Regions from separate parts of the Exiguobacterium sp. s138 genome, predicted to be linked through region 2. Evidence: riboswitches for the same ligand, from Rfam matches in the RefSeq annotation. Region 2 holds a riboswitch; the other holds the start of a gene.

Region 1 (8,046 bases), on a different contig from region 2:
GGATATCGCACCGGAAGATAAAAAAGACGGCGGACAACCGGGCGGAAACATCCGTGTCGGCTTCCTCTACAATCCGGCGCGCGTCTCACTTGCACCAGGCGTAAAAGGAACAGCGACACAAGCCGTTGCCGTCGAAAACGGTAAGCTGACGAACAACCCGGGTCGGATTCAGCCGAACGATCCAAACTTCGACAGCTCACGTAAACCACTCGTCGGAGAATTCATCTTCAAAGGCGAATCGTATCATGTCATCGTCAACCACTTTAACTCTAAAGGCGGCGATGGAGCAGACTTTGGTAAAAATCAGCCGGTCGTTCGTAAGAGTGAAGTACAGCGTCATGCGATTGCCGGAATCGTCCAAAACTTCGTTAATGAACTGGAAACAGAAGTCAAAGATTCAAATGTCGTCGTACTCGGTGACTTGAATGACTTCCAGTTCTCGAAAACACTGGATATCTTAAAAGGCGACAACCTTTGGAATACAGTGGATGATCTTCCGAAATCGGAACGTTATTCTTACGTCTATAACGGAAACGCACAGGTTCTCGACCATGTTCTGATTTCAAAAAACCTGAAGCCGTATACGTCTTCTGATATCGTCAACATCAACTCGGATTATATGGAAGCAGACGGTAGCGCGAGTGACCACGATCCAGCCATCATTTCGATTCAAGGGATGGAAAGTGCTGTCGCCGTTAACGGAAAAGCGGAAATCGGAAAATGGCGTGCCGTTCAAAAAGGGAACCATATCTTCATCGAACGCAAACTAGCCGGGAAATGGGACAAAGCGAGCGAAACACATGCCGATCAACAAGGTGATTTACTTGAACTCCGTGTTTCTCAAGGACGTCCGTATATCCAGGTAAAAACGAAAAAAGGCAAAACGATTTGGCTTGAACTGTCGAATGGTTACAAATTAAAAGAAACAACGAAATACTAAGCGGTTGTATTAAAAAAAGCGGACTTAATTGTCCGCTTTTTTGTGTATTCGGATAAAGAGAGAGAAAAAGGACAGCAGACTAATCGTGAGGGTAAGCAGTAACGCGAGGTTTAACGGGATGACACGGAACATGTACGTAAAATGAATGATGATCAATAACAGGATAATGGCAAGACCGGGAAGAAATTGTTTGCGTAACAGATGACCGACACCCGGAACAAGGAGTTCGAAACCGAACCGTTGACTGATATGGACTTCTTCATGGGCATTAGCGAGACTGAATGAGACAGTCAACAACACTAAAATGAGCCATCCGGAAAACAGATACTGTTGAATCGGTAAAAACGTAATCGATTCATAGATAAAATAAAGTAGAATCATGGCATACTCCTTTGGAAGTAGAGGTTATATAGAATTTCCTTATTTTTTCCTTACGAGTTCTAATGATAGCGAGGGTTTTCAGGAACGGCAACAACATTTAAAGGGAATAAAAATAAAAGAATGTTCACACATTTTAACAACAGGGAAAGAATAGTTTATTTTATGTATGATAATGGTGTGAGAATGCGATAAATAAAGACGTCAGACCTCTTTTGCACAAAAAATCTGAGATGTGTCAAAACTGTGAAGCGGAACAGGGAATCGTGTGATTTCACTTGAAACGACAGCTTAGACTGTTCGAACAGACGCATTTCTTTTAAAATTAGGGTAATGGAAGACATGAGGAGGCGAAAGGTACATGAAAAAGTGGTTAGTACTCGGAGTAGCAGCGGTCGCTTTCTTCAGTTATGAGAATACCCCGATGGAACAAGCAGAAGCGGATTACCCGAAAAGCGGCGGAACGCTGATTGATCGATATACAAGTGAATACCCGGGTTATGACTGGGAAGTCAGGCGGACGGCAACAGAGGAGTTCGTGGCGTTGACGAAAGACGGAAAGGATTACGGAAAGTACCGTTCGAAAAACGGTGTGACGACGCAAGGGGCCGTCTTAAATAAAGACACGGAATCGACCCTTGCGAAAAAAGGCTGGAAAGCCGTCAAGTCGTACCGGAAAGGCAATACGAACTATTTGCTGAATCTCGATCATGCCGCCGTCTATGAAAAGAATGACCGGTACGTGACGTATTTCTTTGATCAGCACGACGGCGATAAAGTCAAAGCGACACTCGCGATCCCAAAAGAAGTCGAAGCGAAGAAAAGCGGATTTTACGGCAAGGCGTCCACTGCCTTGCGAACGACAGATGAGAAGCTGATGTTGCGTCTGATGAACTGGGACCGGGCCGATTATAAGCTCGGAGCGCTGACACCGTACAGTCCCTTAAAACCGGTCACGCGGGCACACAGCGAAAACATGGCGAAGAATAATTTCTTCTCTCATACCGATCCGGAAGGACGTAACCCGTTTGCTCGAATGAAAGAAAACGGGATCCGCTTCTCGGCAGCCGGAGAAAATCTGTCGATGGGCTATCCGAATGTCTTTGCAGCGCACTGGGGCTTGATGAACTCCAAAGGACACCGTGATAACATCATGAACAAGACCTTCGAACAGGCGGATACCGGTGTCGCGTTCCGTGACAATGCACCGTACTTTACGATTAATTTCCGGACGCCCTGAAGTAACATTTAAAACGAAAATATACGTATCACCCCGATTTCGCGAAAGAGAAATTGGGGTTCTTTTGTGTGAATCAATCTGTAGATGGATGACGCACCATCTAGATTTGAATCCTATCTTTAAAAATGAGAGCGGGCTTTTGATTGACGAAGCCTTGTCTTCTCAAAGCGTCATCATTCAATGGAAAACCCCTGAAACCGTTCCACCTCCTTTTTGTAAGGGGAGGCAGCTGTTTCAGGGGTTTTATATCATCTTTAGATGAACTAATAGACAAAAAGAGTTATGTCAGTTTGCCCACTCGGGTTTACTGAAGCCTTTAAAGGACTTTTCGATGACAGCGTTAAAGTCATCCGATTTGACGACAGCCGTTAAGTCTTTCGCCAGTTGTTTATCTGCATTAGAAGTTTTGATGGCGACCAGGTTGCGGTACTGCTCATCCATTTTTTCGAGTGCCAGTGCATCGAGTAAATCAAATTTCGCAGCTAACGCAAAGTTTCCCGGAACGGCAGAGATATCGACACTGTCAATGGCACGCGGCAGTTGAGCGGCCTCGAGGGGTTTGATGACAAGTTTCTTCGGATTCTTTGCGATATCTTTTTCAGAGACCGTCAACGGGTCCGCGTCGGCTTTGAGTTCAATCCAACCTTGTTCAGCCAACAGATTCAGTGCCCGGGCCTGGTTCGTCGGATCGTTTGGTGTCGCGACTTCCGCTCCCGTCTTGACGTCATCAAGCGACTTGTAGGATTTGCTGTATAGTCCCATCGGTGCCGTCGGGACGGTAATCAGTCCTTTAAGATCGAGGTTCTTTTCCTTCGCAAACGTCTTCAGATAAATCGAATGCTGGAACAGGTTGGCATCGATATCACCACTGCCAAGCGCAATGTTCGGTTGAATATAATCCCCGAACTCGACGATTTCAACGTCGTATCCTTTCTTTTCAAGACCGGGCTGGATCGCTTCTTTGACCATATCGCTGTAAGGACCGCTTGTCGCTCCGATCTTGATCGACTTGTTCTCTTCTTTGGCGCTGCCGTCACCGCAACCGGCAAGAATTCCGGCTCCGAGTAGTCCTGTTGCTAAAAAGGCATAACGTTTTTTCATATTCATTCTCTCCCTTACGATTCTCTATGTGTGGTTAACGTTTATCAGCACGACGGGCCAGAACATTGCCGAGCCCCTGAATACTTTGAACAATGATGACGAGGACGACGATCGTCACGATCATGACGACATTATCGTACCGGTAATAGCCGAAGCGGATGGCAAGGTCACCAACGCCACCGCCACCGACGATACCAGCCATTGCGGAAAAACCGATCAGGCTGATCGTCGTCAAGGTCACGGCTTGAATGATCCCGGGAAGAGCTTCCGGTAACAGGGCACTGATGATGATCCGGACCGGCGTAGCCCCGCACGCTTCCGCTGCTTCAATCAATCCCGGGGGAATCTCCCGGAGTGATGTCTCGACCAGCCGGGCGAGAAACGGAATCGCAGCAACACTCAGGCTGACGGAAGCGGCTGTTGGTCCGATTGTATTATCCAGTAACAGTTGGGTCAGCGGAATTAAGGCGACGAGCAGGATGATGAACGGCAACGAACGGACGATATTGACGAAAAAGTCCAAGATGCTGCGAACGACGACGTTTTGGAAAAACAGTCCCCGGTCCGTGATGAACAGTAAAATCCCGAGTGGAATCCCGACGACGAGCGCAAAACCGAGGGAAATCCCGACCATCAACGCCGTCTCCGCTAAAGCTTTCGCAAGATCCGGTAACATGATTTCAACTCGTTCAAGCCACATCCTGGATCACCTCAAGCGTGTGGAGTTGTTCTTCGAGCCATGTCAGAGCCCGGTTCACATGAAGCGTCGGACCTGTCAAGCTGACGATCAGGACTCCGAAGGCAACGTTTTGAATATAATCGACCTTTCCGTGGAGGATGCTGACGGAAATATCAAACTGTTTGATCGCTTCTGACAGCGTGCTCTCACCGGTCTTTTCTCCCGTGAATTGCAGACGGATGATTTTGCCGGGTGTTGTCCGGAGTATCCGTTCCGGCAATTCGATTTGGAGTGCCGTGTCGACGTAATGTTTTGTGACGTCATGGGTCGGCTGACTAAATATGTCGTAGGTGTTCGCAACTTCGACGACTTCACCTTGCGCCATGACGGCAACGCGGTGGCAGATTTGTTTGACGACATCGATTTCATGGGTGATCAGGATGATCGTCAAGCCAAGCCGTTCATTCAAGTCCTTCAGCAAATCCAGGATTTGCAGTGTCGTGACTGGATCGAGAGCGGACGTGGCTTCGTCACATAACAGGACGCTCGGATTATTCGCAAGGGCGCGGGCAATCCCGACCCGTTGTTTTTGTCCGCCACTGAGTTGACTTGGGAAGTTCGTCTCAAATCCTTCAAGTCCGACTAGCGTGACAAGTTCTTTAATTCGGCTTGGGAACTCACTGCGTTTGACGCCGGCTGCTTTTAAGGCAAATCCGATGTTGTCGGAAACGTTCCGCGATTGAATCAATTGGAAATGTTGAAAGATCATTCCGATCTTCAGGCGCAACTCTCTTAGGCTGCCTTTGGATAAATCGGACAGTTTGACACCTGATACTTTGACCGTTCCTTGGGTCGGTGTTTCGAGTCCGTTGATCAAGCGCAGCAACGTACTTTTTCCGGCACCGGATTCACCGATGATGCCAAAAATTTCTCCTTGCTGAATCGTTAAGTTGACGTCACGCAGGGCGAAAATCGGTGTCCGGTCACGTACGAACCGTTTGGTGATGCCTTTGAATTCAATCATCTGCTGTTTCCTCCCTATACAAAAAAATCGCCTTTTTCCAGTTAAGAGCAACCAGAAAAAAGCGACGAAGTGTAAGATTTCGTAACTTATCTCTCAGAATGAAACATTCTGTAGGATGTGGCACCGTTCCTTAAAGGTGGTTGCCGGACGTCGTTGGGCCTAATCCCTCGGTCGCTCTCGATAAGTAGATATGCTGTTGGGACTTACTGTAACGGAAATCATTCCCATTTGTCAAACATTTTTTCGGAATTATTCCGCAACTGTTTGTTGAAACAGATTCAACTGACCGATCCGTTCGGCAGCTTCGACCAATCGTTCGGCGTCGGCAATCAGGCTGATCCGGACGTAGCCTTCACCGTATTCACCAAAGAAATGTCCCGGTGTGACAGCGACGTGTGCTTCGTCGAGCAGATGGTCGGTAAAGCTTTGCGACGTAAAGCCGGACGGGACCGGCAACCAAACGAAGAACGAACCACCCGGGACCGGTCCTTCCCATCCAATCTCCTGTAATTTACCGAATAAGGCATCACGACGCGCTTCATACAGGGCACTGAGTTCGCGGACACACGTCTGATCGCTTGAGAGGGCAACCGTCGCCGCATGCTGGATCGGTGTGAAGGCACTGACGTATAAGTGTTCCTGGTACGTCTCGATACTTGAGATGACGGACGGGTTACCAATCGCGAAGGCAATCCGGAAACCGGACATATTAAAGCGTTTCGATAACGAAAACAGTTCGATTCCGACATTTTTTGCGCCTTCCGTCTGGAGGAAGCTTCGGGTCGGACCGTCAAAGCTGATGCCGCCGTACGCCAGGTCATGGACGACGCAGATGTCGTTCGCGTCAGCGAAGGCGACGGTCTGTTCAAAAGCTTCCGCCGTCGCGGTCGCACCAGTCGGATTACTCGGATAGTTGAGGAACAGCATCCGAGCCCGTTCGACGTCCGTCGTATCGAGCAGCGTGTAGTCGGGTAAAAAGGCATTTTCCGCAAGGAGCGGCAAGGTAATCGGGTAAGCTCCGGCAAGGGCCGCACCGGACAGGTAGTCGGGGTAGCCGGGATCCGGAACGATGACGCCTTCGCCCGGATTGACGATCGTTTGCGGTAACGCGACGATGCCCGCTTTACTTCCGAGCAGAATGGCGACTTCGGAAGCCGGATCAATCGTTACACCAAACTCCGTCTGATAAAAGTCAGCAACGGCCTGTTTGAGGAAATCATGGCCGCGAAACGGCGGATACTGGAGATTCGCCGCGTCATTAATCGCCTCTTTTAAGGCATCTAGAATATGTACAGGTGTCGTCTGATCCGGTGTTCCTTGACCAAGCGTGATGACATCGTGGCCGGCGGCTTTGACGGAACCAATTCGCTGGGCAAGCTCAGCGAAGACCGGAGCGGGTAACCGATCAATCGCGATCGATGGGGCAAAATGTTTCATTTGTCTTCCTCCTTGTTGGGTATTGTCGTCAAGGATAACGAATTTTCAGAAAAAATAAAAGAGTTTTTTAATAACTGCTGATAATTGGTAAAAAGAACCGATAGCTTTCGTGTTTTTGATACACTGAACTAGAAGACGATTGAATCACAAAGGAGCTGATGGGATGAATCGAGCCTGGTGGAAAGAAGCCGTTGTCTATCAAGTGTATTGGCGCAGTTTTAAGGATTCGGATGGAGATGGAATGGGCGATTTACGCGGGGTGATGGAAAAGTTGGATTACATCGCGTCGCTTGGTGTCGATGTCATCTGGTTAAATCCCTGTTATACATCACCGGATGTCGACAATGGCTACGATATTTCCGACTACTATACCATCATGAAAAAGGCGGGAACGATGTCCGACCTGGAAGCATTGATTACAGCAGCGCATGAACGGGGGCTGAAATTGATTCTTGATTTAGTCGTCAATCATACGAGTGATCAACATGCGTGGTTTAAGGAATCCCGCAGCAGTCGGACGAACGAGAAGGCCGATTGGTACATTTGGCAGGACGGAGTCAAAGGAACACCGCCGAACAATTGGCGCTCCTATTTCGCACCGAGTCCCTGGACGTGGGATGAGACGCGCGAACAGTATTATTTCCATTCGTTTGCGTCCGAACAGCCGGACTTGAACTGGGAACAACCGGCTGTACGGGAAGCTGTTTATTCGATGATGCACTGGTGGGCCGACAAGGGAATCGACGGCTTCCGGATGGATGTCATCAATCTGATCAAGAAACGGGCGACGTACGATGATGTCGCGGATCCTTTGGATTTATCGTACTTAGGGAATCAGCCGGGCATTCACGAGTTGTTGCAGGAGATGCACCGGGAAGTGTTGGCGGGGACGGACCTCTTTACCGTCGGTGAAATTCCGTTCGTCGGACCGGAAGACGGATTGCTGTATGTCGGCGAAGAACGAGATGAGTTGCGAACCTTGTTTCACTTTGAAGTCGCGGACGACATGGAGACGATGGATTTACCGCGCTTCAAACAAATCCAGAAGCGCTGGTACGAAGCGCTTTATCCGAGCGGAGTCGCGTCACAGTTTTTGAATAACCATGACCACACCCGTCAGGTGACCCGGTTCGGAAGCGAACGGTATCGTGTCGAAAGTGCCAAGCTACTGGGCTTGATGCTTCATACGTTACCGGGCATCCCGTATATTTATCAAGGGGAAGAAATCGGCATGACCGGCATTCGTT
Region 2 (8,046 bases):
TATCCGTGGTCAATTGACCGGATAATTGTTTCATGGAACAAAACATCCTGATAGGAAAATTCATCTGCGTCTTTGTATTTGACGGCAATTTTCATCATTTCGAGCACCTTGCTCAGTTCACGAACCAGGTCCTTTCGATCCATCTTAACGATCCGCTCGAAGACGAACGTCTCGATTAACAGACGGACATCGTAAATTTCCTGGATGTCTTGTTTGGACAGTCCGACGACGACGGCGCCCATGCGTTCCAACCGGATGATGCGTTCTGACGCCAATACCTTCAGGGCATCCCGGACAGGAGACCGGCTGACGGAAAAATCAGCAGCCAGTTTGTTTTCGGATAGGACGGTACCGCTCTCGATCTTGCCGGAAATGATCCGCATCCGCAGTTCATGGGCGACACGATCACCGGCGGATGCTTTTGATAACCATTTAATCGGGTATAAAAGATCAGACATAAAAAACACCCTCTTTGTCGAATAAGTATACTTGTATACAAGTAGTATAAACGAGGAAAACTAAAATGCAAGCGCTTTAATTAAATTGTCATCTTTATCAAAATTACGGCTTTTCGATGTGATAGGCTAGAGAACGAAAGCGTAGAACAGATCGGAAGACATCAGTCAGATGGAGGGATAAAATGAAAATTTTAGTAGTCGGTGCCGGTGCCGTCGGTGGTTATTTCGGGGCACGATTGGCGGAAAAAGGGGAAGACGTCACATTTTTAGTCCGTGAACGCCGGTTTGAGGAATTGCGTGCGGGACTTCAGGTCAAGAGTCTGCATGGAGATATTACCTGTTCTCCGCGTCTGATCCGGACCGGAGAAAAAGGAACGTTTGATGTCATTCTTTTATCGACCAAGGCCTATCATCTGGAGCAGGTGTTAGAGGACATCGAACCGTTCGTCGCAACCGATACATATATTTTGCCGTTGCTAAACGGAATGGCCCATTTAAAGCAACTGGAGCAACACTTCGGAGCGGAACGTGTGCTGGGCGGACTCTGTTTCATCGAATCAACGCTTGATGGAAAAGGACACATCGTACAGACGAGTCCGTCCCACCATCTGTTATTTGGTCCATTGCCGGGAACGCGGACAGACCGCTTGGAAGAATTGAAACAGCATTTGACCGGAACAGCGGCTCCGATCAACTATTCAGATACGATTATCCGCGATATGTGGAATAAGTATCTGTTCATCACGACGTTTTCCGGTGTGACGTCGCTTTTCCGTTCAGCAATCGGTCCGATTCGTTCGCAGGAAGAAGGAATGATGATGATCCGCCGCCTGGCAACGGAAGCCAAAGAAGCGATGGAACGCCAAGGTGCTGTGTTCAGTGATGGGATTGAACAGATTCAACAGCAACAGATCGCACAAATGGATGAAACGATGAAGTCGTCCTTACAACGTGACATGGAGAAAGGTAATGAAGTCGAGTCAGCTCATTTGTTCGGCACACTTCTTTCGAAAGATGAAGCGACGCAAGTGATGTTGCCGGCGATTTATGCAAATCTCAAAATTTATCGTATGTCGAGAAAAGATGTTTAACTAGTTGTTATATAGGGAACATTTGTTAGGTTGTATTGAGCCTATATTTTTCATAATCCACAATAATGTGTAATTTTCAGCTATTCGTTGACTTGCTGAATTGCATTCAACTATCCTTGAAAAGACAAGATGGTTAAAAAAGCAAAATATATTTTATATTTTTTAAATGAAAACAGAAGTGAGAGGGGAATTATTTTACATGAAACGTATTATTATCCGTGCGGGTATGACACCGTTTGAACAGTTCGACGCAGAATATTTGATGAAGCATAACTCAATCGGAGGGAACGTCGGAAACCTGATTTATCAATACAGTATTTTCCGCACCTTGATGACAGAGGGCACGACGATCACACCGGATTACTACTACTATGAAGAAGAGCGTGCAGATGAAATCAATGCGAACTTCGATTTATATGTCATTCCACTCGCTGATGCATTCCGTAAAGAATTCGTCCCGACACTTCGTAAATATACAAAATTGATTAAAAAACTAAAGATTCCGGTCGTCGTCATCGGTGTCGGTTTACGCGCACCGTTTGAAGCGAATTTAAACGACGGTTTCTCATTTGATGAAGACGTTAAAGCGTTTGTCAGCGCAGTTCTTGAGCGCTCAAGCATGCTTGGACTTCGCGGCGAAATCACATCAAAATATTTGACGCGTCTTGGTTTCCGCGAAGGAATCGATCACAAAGTCATCGGTTGCCCATCGATGTATGCGTTTGGTCGTGATTTGAAAATTCGTGAAACGAATATCACAAAAGATTCAATGATCGGTGTCAACTCGTCACGTCTTGCACCGCAAAACGTCCTTAACTTCATCACACGCGGAATGGAAGAGTACCCGAACCATTACTTCATCCCGCAATGGATGAAAGAGTTACGCTTGACGTACACAGGGACACATCCGATTGCTGACTTATCGGTCACGAACTATCCGGTCAAGATGTCGGATCCGACTTACATGAACGACCGTGTCCGTTTCTTCCTGAACGCACAGACATGGATCGACTTCTTGAAAGAAGCTGACTTCAGCTTCGGAGCACGTCTTCACGGTAACATCACGGCAACACTTGCCGGAACACCAAGTATCCTGATTCCGAAAGATGCACGGATGCGTGAATTAACGGATTATCACCAATTGACACACATCTGGGCAAATGACATCACGGACAGCACACGCTTGTCGGATGTGATTGAGTCGGCGGACTTCCAAAGCCCGACACGTGTTCAGGCACGTAACTTCGACAACTTCGTTGATTTCTTGAACACAAATGATTTAGAGCACATCTATAAAGAAACGAACTATCCGGAGAACGTTCCGTTTGATCGCGAAATGGCAAAAGCAGAGTTGCTCCCGGTCGTTAAACCGATCACAGGAATCAGCATCGAAGAAGCTGTTTCACGTTTTGAATCATACTTCCCAGCCGAAGAGCAAAAAATCGTGGCTGCTCAAAAACGCGATAAAGCAAAAATGGCTGAAAAAGATAAGAAAATCAAGTCACTTCAAGGCAAGTTGAACAATCAAACAAAAGAAATGAAGCATCAACAAGGCACATTGAACCGGAAAGCGGTTCGAATGGCATTGAAGACTGCCGATTTGTTTGCGAAAAAATAAGCGACAGACGTCTTATACCAATTTGGTGTAAGACGTTTTTTTGTATGATAAATTCTGAATTGTGTTGACAATATCAGAACGGGGTTGGTACTGTTATGAAAAATTACATTCTTATCCAGAGAGGTGGAGGGACTGGCCCTTTGAAGCCTCAGCAACAGGTCGAAAGATACTGTGCTAATTCCTGCGGGTGCCGTACCCGATCGATAAGCTTCTTTTTATTGTCGACCGACGCACCCATGTATGTGGGTGCGTTTTTTATTTTATGAGAGAAAGAGGAGTGTGGAGGAGCAATGAAAGAAGGAACGTTTCGTCGGAAAATGGAATCCCGGCATATCGTCATGCTGTCACTTGGCGGTGTCATCGGGACGGGATTATTTTTAAGTACAGGGTATACGCTGGAGCAGGCAGGGCGTGTCGGCACGATTTTATCGTACCTGGTCGGAGCGCTTGCCGTATATCTCGTCATGCTCTGTTTAGGAGAGTTGAGCGTACATATGCCGGAAACCGGTGCCTTTCACAGTTACGCGACAAAATATCTTGGGTCCGGAACAGGTTATACCGTCGCCTGGCTCTACTGGCTGACTTGGACGGTTGCGCTCGGTTCAGAGTTTACGGCGGCCGGTTTATTGATGCAACGCTGGTTTCCGGACGTTCCGGTCTGGCTGTTCAGCACGTTATTCGTTGTCATGATTTTAGGGATTAACGTCTTGACGGTTCGATTGTTCGCAGAAGTCGAATTTTGGTTTTCCGCCGTCAAGGTGCTGACGATTTTAGTGTTCATCGTCTTAGGGACAGCGGCAATCGTCGGATTTTTACCGCTTGCCGAGGGATCTCAGGCTCCGATGCTTGCTCCTTTGACGGAGGGTGGACTGTTTCCACACGGAGCATTCGCCATCTTGATGACCATGCTCGCGGTCAACTTTGCCTATTCCGGAACAGAGTTGATCGGGATTGCGGCAGGTGAAGCCGTTGATCCGAAACGAACGGTGCCGCTGGCCATTCGAACGACTGTCTTCCGGCTCGTGCTATTTTTTGTCGGAACGATCATTGTGCTCGCGATTCTGTTACCGAATGACTCAAAAGGAGTGCTCGAAAGTCCGTTCGTTGCCGTGTTCGAACGGATCGGTCTCCCGTTTGCAGCAGACATCATGAACTTCGTCATCCTGACAGCGATTTTATCGGCAGCGAACTCCGGTCTGTACGCCGCATCACGGATGCTTTGGTCTTTATCCGATCAACGGATGATTACGCCGTACTTTTCTAAATTAAATGCGAGCGGAGTACCGACACGTGCCGTTCTCTTCAGTATGCTCGGTGGTCTGCTTGCCCTGTTCTCCAGCGTCTATGCACCGGGTTCCGTCTACATTGCGCTTGTCTCGATCTCGGGACTGGCAGTCGTCGTTGTCTGGATGAGTATCAGCGCCTCACAGTTCATGTTCCGCAAGCGCTATCTGCAAGAGGGGCATGATCTAAACGATTTGGTTTACCGGACGCCCTGGTATCCGTTTGTACCGATTCTGTCGTTTTTAATGTGTTTGGCTTCATTGATCGGAATCGCCTTTGATCCGACGCAACGGGTCGCCCTCTATTTCGGGGTTCCGTTTATCGCGGTCTGTTACATCGTTCATCATCTGACAAAAACATCATGGAAACGGAGTGTGGAAGATGTCAAAGAACAACAATCCAGTTGAACAACTGTTAAAAGAAAAACCCTATATTTTATTGGACGGAGCACTGGCGACGGAACTTGAACGCCATGGGAGAAATCTCGATGATCCGCTTTGGTCGGCCCGGGTACTGCTTGAAGAACCGGAACAGATTCACCGCGTCCATGCGGATTATTTTAAAATCGGGGCGGATTGCGCCATCACGTCCAGCTACCAAGCGAGTGTCGCCGGCTTCAGCAGCCGGGGGATTAAAGAAGAGGAAGCGATCGAGCTGATGAAACAAACGGTCTATCTGGCACAGCAGGCACGTGCGGAAACCGGACCGGCAGCGGATCACGCTTTGATTGCGGGATCGATTGGTCCTTATGGTGCCTATCTCTCGGACGGATCCGAATACATCGGTCATTACGGAGTCGACGATGCGCAACTTGAAGCTTTCCACCGTCCTCGTCTGGAAGCGTTAATCGCGGCAGGGGCGGACGTGTTGGCATTTGAGACGATTCCCTCCTTGCAGGAAGCGAAAATGCTGTTCCGGCTGCTCGAGGAGTTTCCGGAACAATCGGCCTGGCTTGCCTTTTCCCTGCGTGACGCAACACACATCAGTGAAGGAACACCGTTGAGTGAATGTATCGAAGCGTTAGGAGATCATCCGCAACTGGCGGCGATCGGCGCGAACTGTTTTCCGGCATCGATTGCGACAGAGTTCATCACGACATTAAAACAACTGACGGATGTCCCGATTATCGTCTATCCGAATTCCGGTGAGCAGTATGATCCGGTCAGCAAGACCTGGTCCGGTGAAACAGTGTGTACAGCGTTTGAAGACATTGCTCCGGAATGGTATGCCGCAGGTGCCCGGTTAATCGGCGGATGTTGTCGGACGACACCGGAGCAGATTGAGCGGATTCAGCAAAAGGTGACAATCGGTTAACCGGAAGTCGTATCTAATGAAGGACAAAAAAAGAGAGCGGAATTTTGCATCCGTCCTCTTTTTAGACTGATATTTCGTATTTTCAGAAACTCACCGTTCCCGTAACGCTTGGTTGAACTGTTTCAGCAACCGACCGAACGATTCGGCATCTTCATCCGGCCAGTCATGTAATAACCGTTCGATGCTTGTTAAACGGGCTGTCCGGTAAATTTCGAGCTCTTGTTGACCGTAATCTGTGATGTTGTAAAAGAAGGCCCGGCCGTCTGTCGGGTCTTTTATTTTTTCGACTAATTTTTTCTGATCGAGCGCAGCAGCTTGCCGGCTGACGGTCGAGACGTCAAGTTGTAACTCACGGGCAAGGGTTTTGACACCGACTTGGCCAGAATGTAATAACTGGCGCAAAAGCAGGTAGGAAGCACGGTCCAAGTTCCGATTATCCGCCGTTGCCGTCGTTAAACGGCGAATGAGAATCGCCAGTTCCAGTTCGATTGTTTCCAGGGATTGATTCGACATGTTGTCACCTCTCATTAGCATTCATTGCCCTCATCATTACGCACGAGCTGTCCTCTGTCAATCAAAGGCAGGCTTCTTGACAAGGTTATAGTTGTATTATACAATCATAAATGTTATTTAATTGTATCGTGAAACTTATTGTTATGAACTTATTTTAATTACATCTTTTAATTACAGCATCTGATGAAGGAGAATTCCGATGAAAGCTTATCAATCGATGAAAGAAACAGTCATTACCGTCAACGAACAGGATACGATCCGCACGGTGGTTGAACGTTTTATCACGTCCGGTATCAGTGGGGTTCCGGTCGTCAACGGAGAGCAGGAAGTCGTCGGCTATATCAGCGACGGCGATATCATGCGGGCCATCGGCAAACATAAAGACATCATTGTCGATACGTTTTTGTACGTCGATGTCATCAAAGGTGATGACGAAAATTACGAAGAACGGGTCCGTCACATCTTGACGCGACCGGTCATGGAGATGGCACGCCGGAAAGTCGTGACGGCTACGACAGAAACGGAAATGGAAGAAATTGCGGCGACACTCGGCGCAAAACGAATTAAAAAATTACCGATTCTCAAAGACGGAAAGCTCGTCGGAATCATCAGTCGCGGTGACGTCATCCGTCACTCCTTCAAACAGTTTATTTAAGAAAGAAGGATTTATATGGCTCTTGCTGAAAAAACAACAACACTTGCGCCTGAAACAGTCTTAGCGGAAAGTAAACACGGTTTGCTGCATCAACCGATTGCTGTTTGGGCCGTATTTTTTGCCAGTATCACGGCATTCATGGGAATGGGGCTCGTCAATCCGGTTTTACCGACGATTGCTGAAAACCTGGAAGCTTCCAAAAGTGAAGTCACACTCTTATTTACAAGCTATAACGCCGTCATGGCGTTTGCGATGCTGATCACCGGTGCGATTTCTTCGCGGATCGGTCAAAAAGGAACACTGATGCTCGGGATTGCCGTCATCGCTACGGTTGCCGGTTTTGCATCACAAGCCGACAGCATCTGGACACTCGTCGCGTTACGCGGTGGTTGGGGACTCGGGAATGCACTGTTCGTTGCAACAGCACTTGCAGCAATCGTCTCGCTGTCATCCGGCGGAACGGCGAAAGCAATCATCTTATATGAAGCAGCAGTCGGTCTCGGGATTTCAATCGGTCCACTGCTCGGCGGAACACTCGGTTCAATCACATGGCGCGCACCTTTCATGGGTGTTGCGACGATCATGGTCATCGCGTTCCTCGTCTTGTTATTCCTGATGCCGAAACCGGTCGCAACCGCAACACCGGCGAAAAAGATTTCGTTGATTGCGCCGTTCCAGGCCATGAAACACCGGTCTTTACTGACGCTCGGAATCGTCGCCGCCTTATATAACGTCGGATTCTTCACGATCATGGCCTATGCACCGTTCGTCATGAAATTACCGGCAAAAGGACTCGGTTTCGTCTTCCTCGGTTGGGGAATGTTGCTTGCGTTGACATCCGTGTTAACAGCACCAAAATTAAAACAATGGCTCGGCACAATTAAAGCAATGGTACTGATGCTTCTCCTGTTTGCTGTCTTGTTATTGTTAATGGGGATCTTTACGGAAACACCAGCTGTCGTCATCGTCTGTGTCATTCTTGCTGGGGCAGTTCTCGGGAATAACAACACCTTGATTACGACAGCCGTCATGGATGCAGCACCGGTCGAACGTTCGACAGCATCCGCTGCATACAGTTTCTTACGTTTTCTCGGGGCAGCCATCGCGCCATTC

The links. Region 2 has a riboswitch for S-adenosylmethionine ahead of KNP91_RS11065 (amino acid permease). Riboswitches for the same ligand answer to the same signal wherever they lie in the genome.
Region 1: it holds a riboswitch for S-adenosylmethionine, as region 2 does, so the genes downstream of both, KNP91_RS08815 (methionine ABC transporter ATP-binding protein) here and KNP91_RS11065 (amino acid permease) in region 2, are expected to answer to the same signal.

What each region holds. Positions count from the first base shown of each region.
Region 1 is NZ_JACSMW010000003.1:302,971-311,016, reverse strand. It holds gene KNP91_RS08840 (chitobiase/beta-hexosaminidase C-terminal domain-containing protein) at 1-940, shown strand, start outside; gene KNP91_RS08835 (hypothetical protein) at 965-1,321, opposite strand; gene KNP91_RS08830 (CAP domain-containing protein) at 1,680-2,558, shown strand; gene KNP91_RS08825 (MetQ/NlpA family ABC transporter substrate-binding protein) at 2,844-3,659, opposite strand; gene KNP91_RS08820 (methionine ABC transporter permease) at 3,694-4,359, opposite strand; gene KNP91_RS08815 (methionine ABC transporter ATP-binding protein) at 4,349-5,362, opposite strand; SAM riboswitch class I at 5,446-5,549, opposite strand; gene KNP91_RS08810 (aminotransferase class I/II-fold pyridoxal phosphate-dependent enzyme) at 5,612-6,799, opposite strand; gene KNP91_RS08805 (alpha-glucosidase) at 6,963-8,046, shown strand, end outside.
Region 2 is NZ_JACSMW010000004.1:182,348-190,393, reverse strand. It holds gene KNP91_RS11080 (GntR family transcriptional regulator) at 1-458, opposite strand, end outside; gene KNP91_RS11075 (ketopantoate reductase family protein) at 641-1,549, shown strand; gene KNP91_RS11070 (polysaccharide pyruvyl transferase family protein) at 1,749-3,167, shown strand; SAM riboswitch class I at 3,276-3,377, shown strand; gene KNP91_RS11065 (amino acid permease) at 3,458-4,858, shown strand; gene mmuM (homocysteine S-methyltransferase) at 4,833-5,765, shown strand; gene KNP91_RS11055 (MarR family winged helix-turn-helix transcriptional regulator) at 5,856-6,278, opposite strand; gene KNP91_RS11050 (CBS domain-containing protein) at 6,478-6,933, shown strand; gene KNP91_RS11045 (MFS transporter) at 6,949-8,046, shown strand, end outside.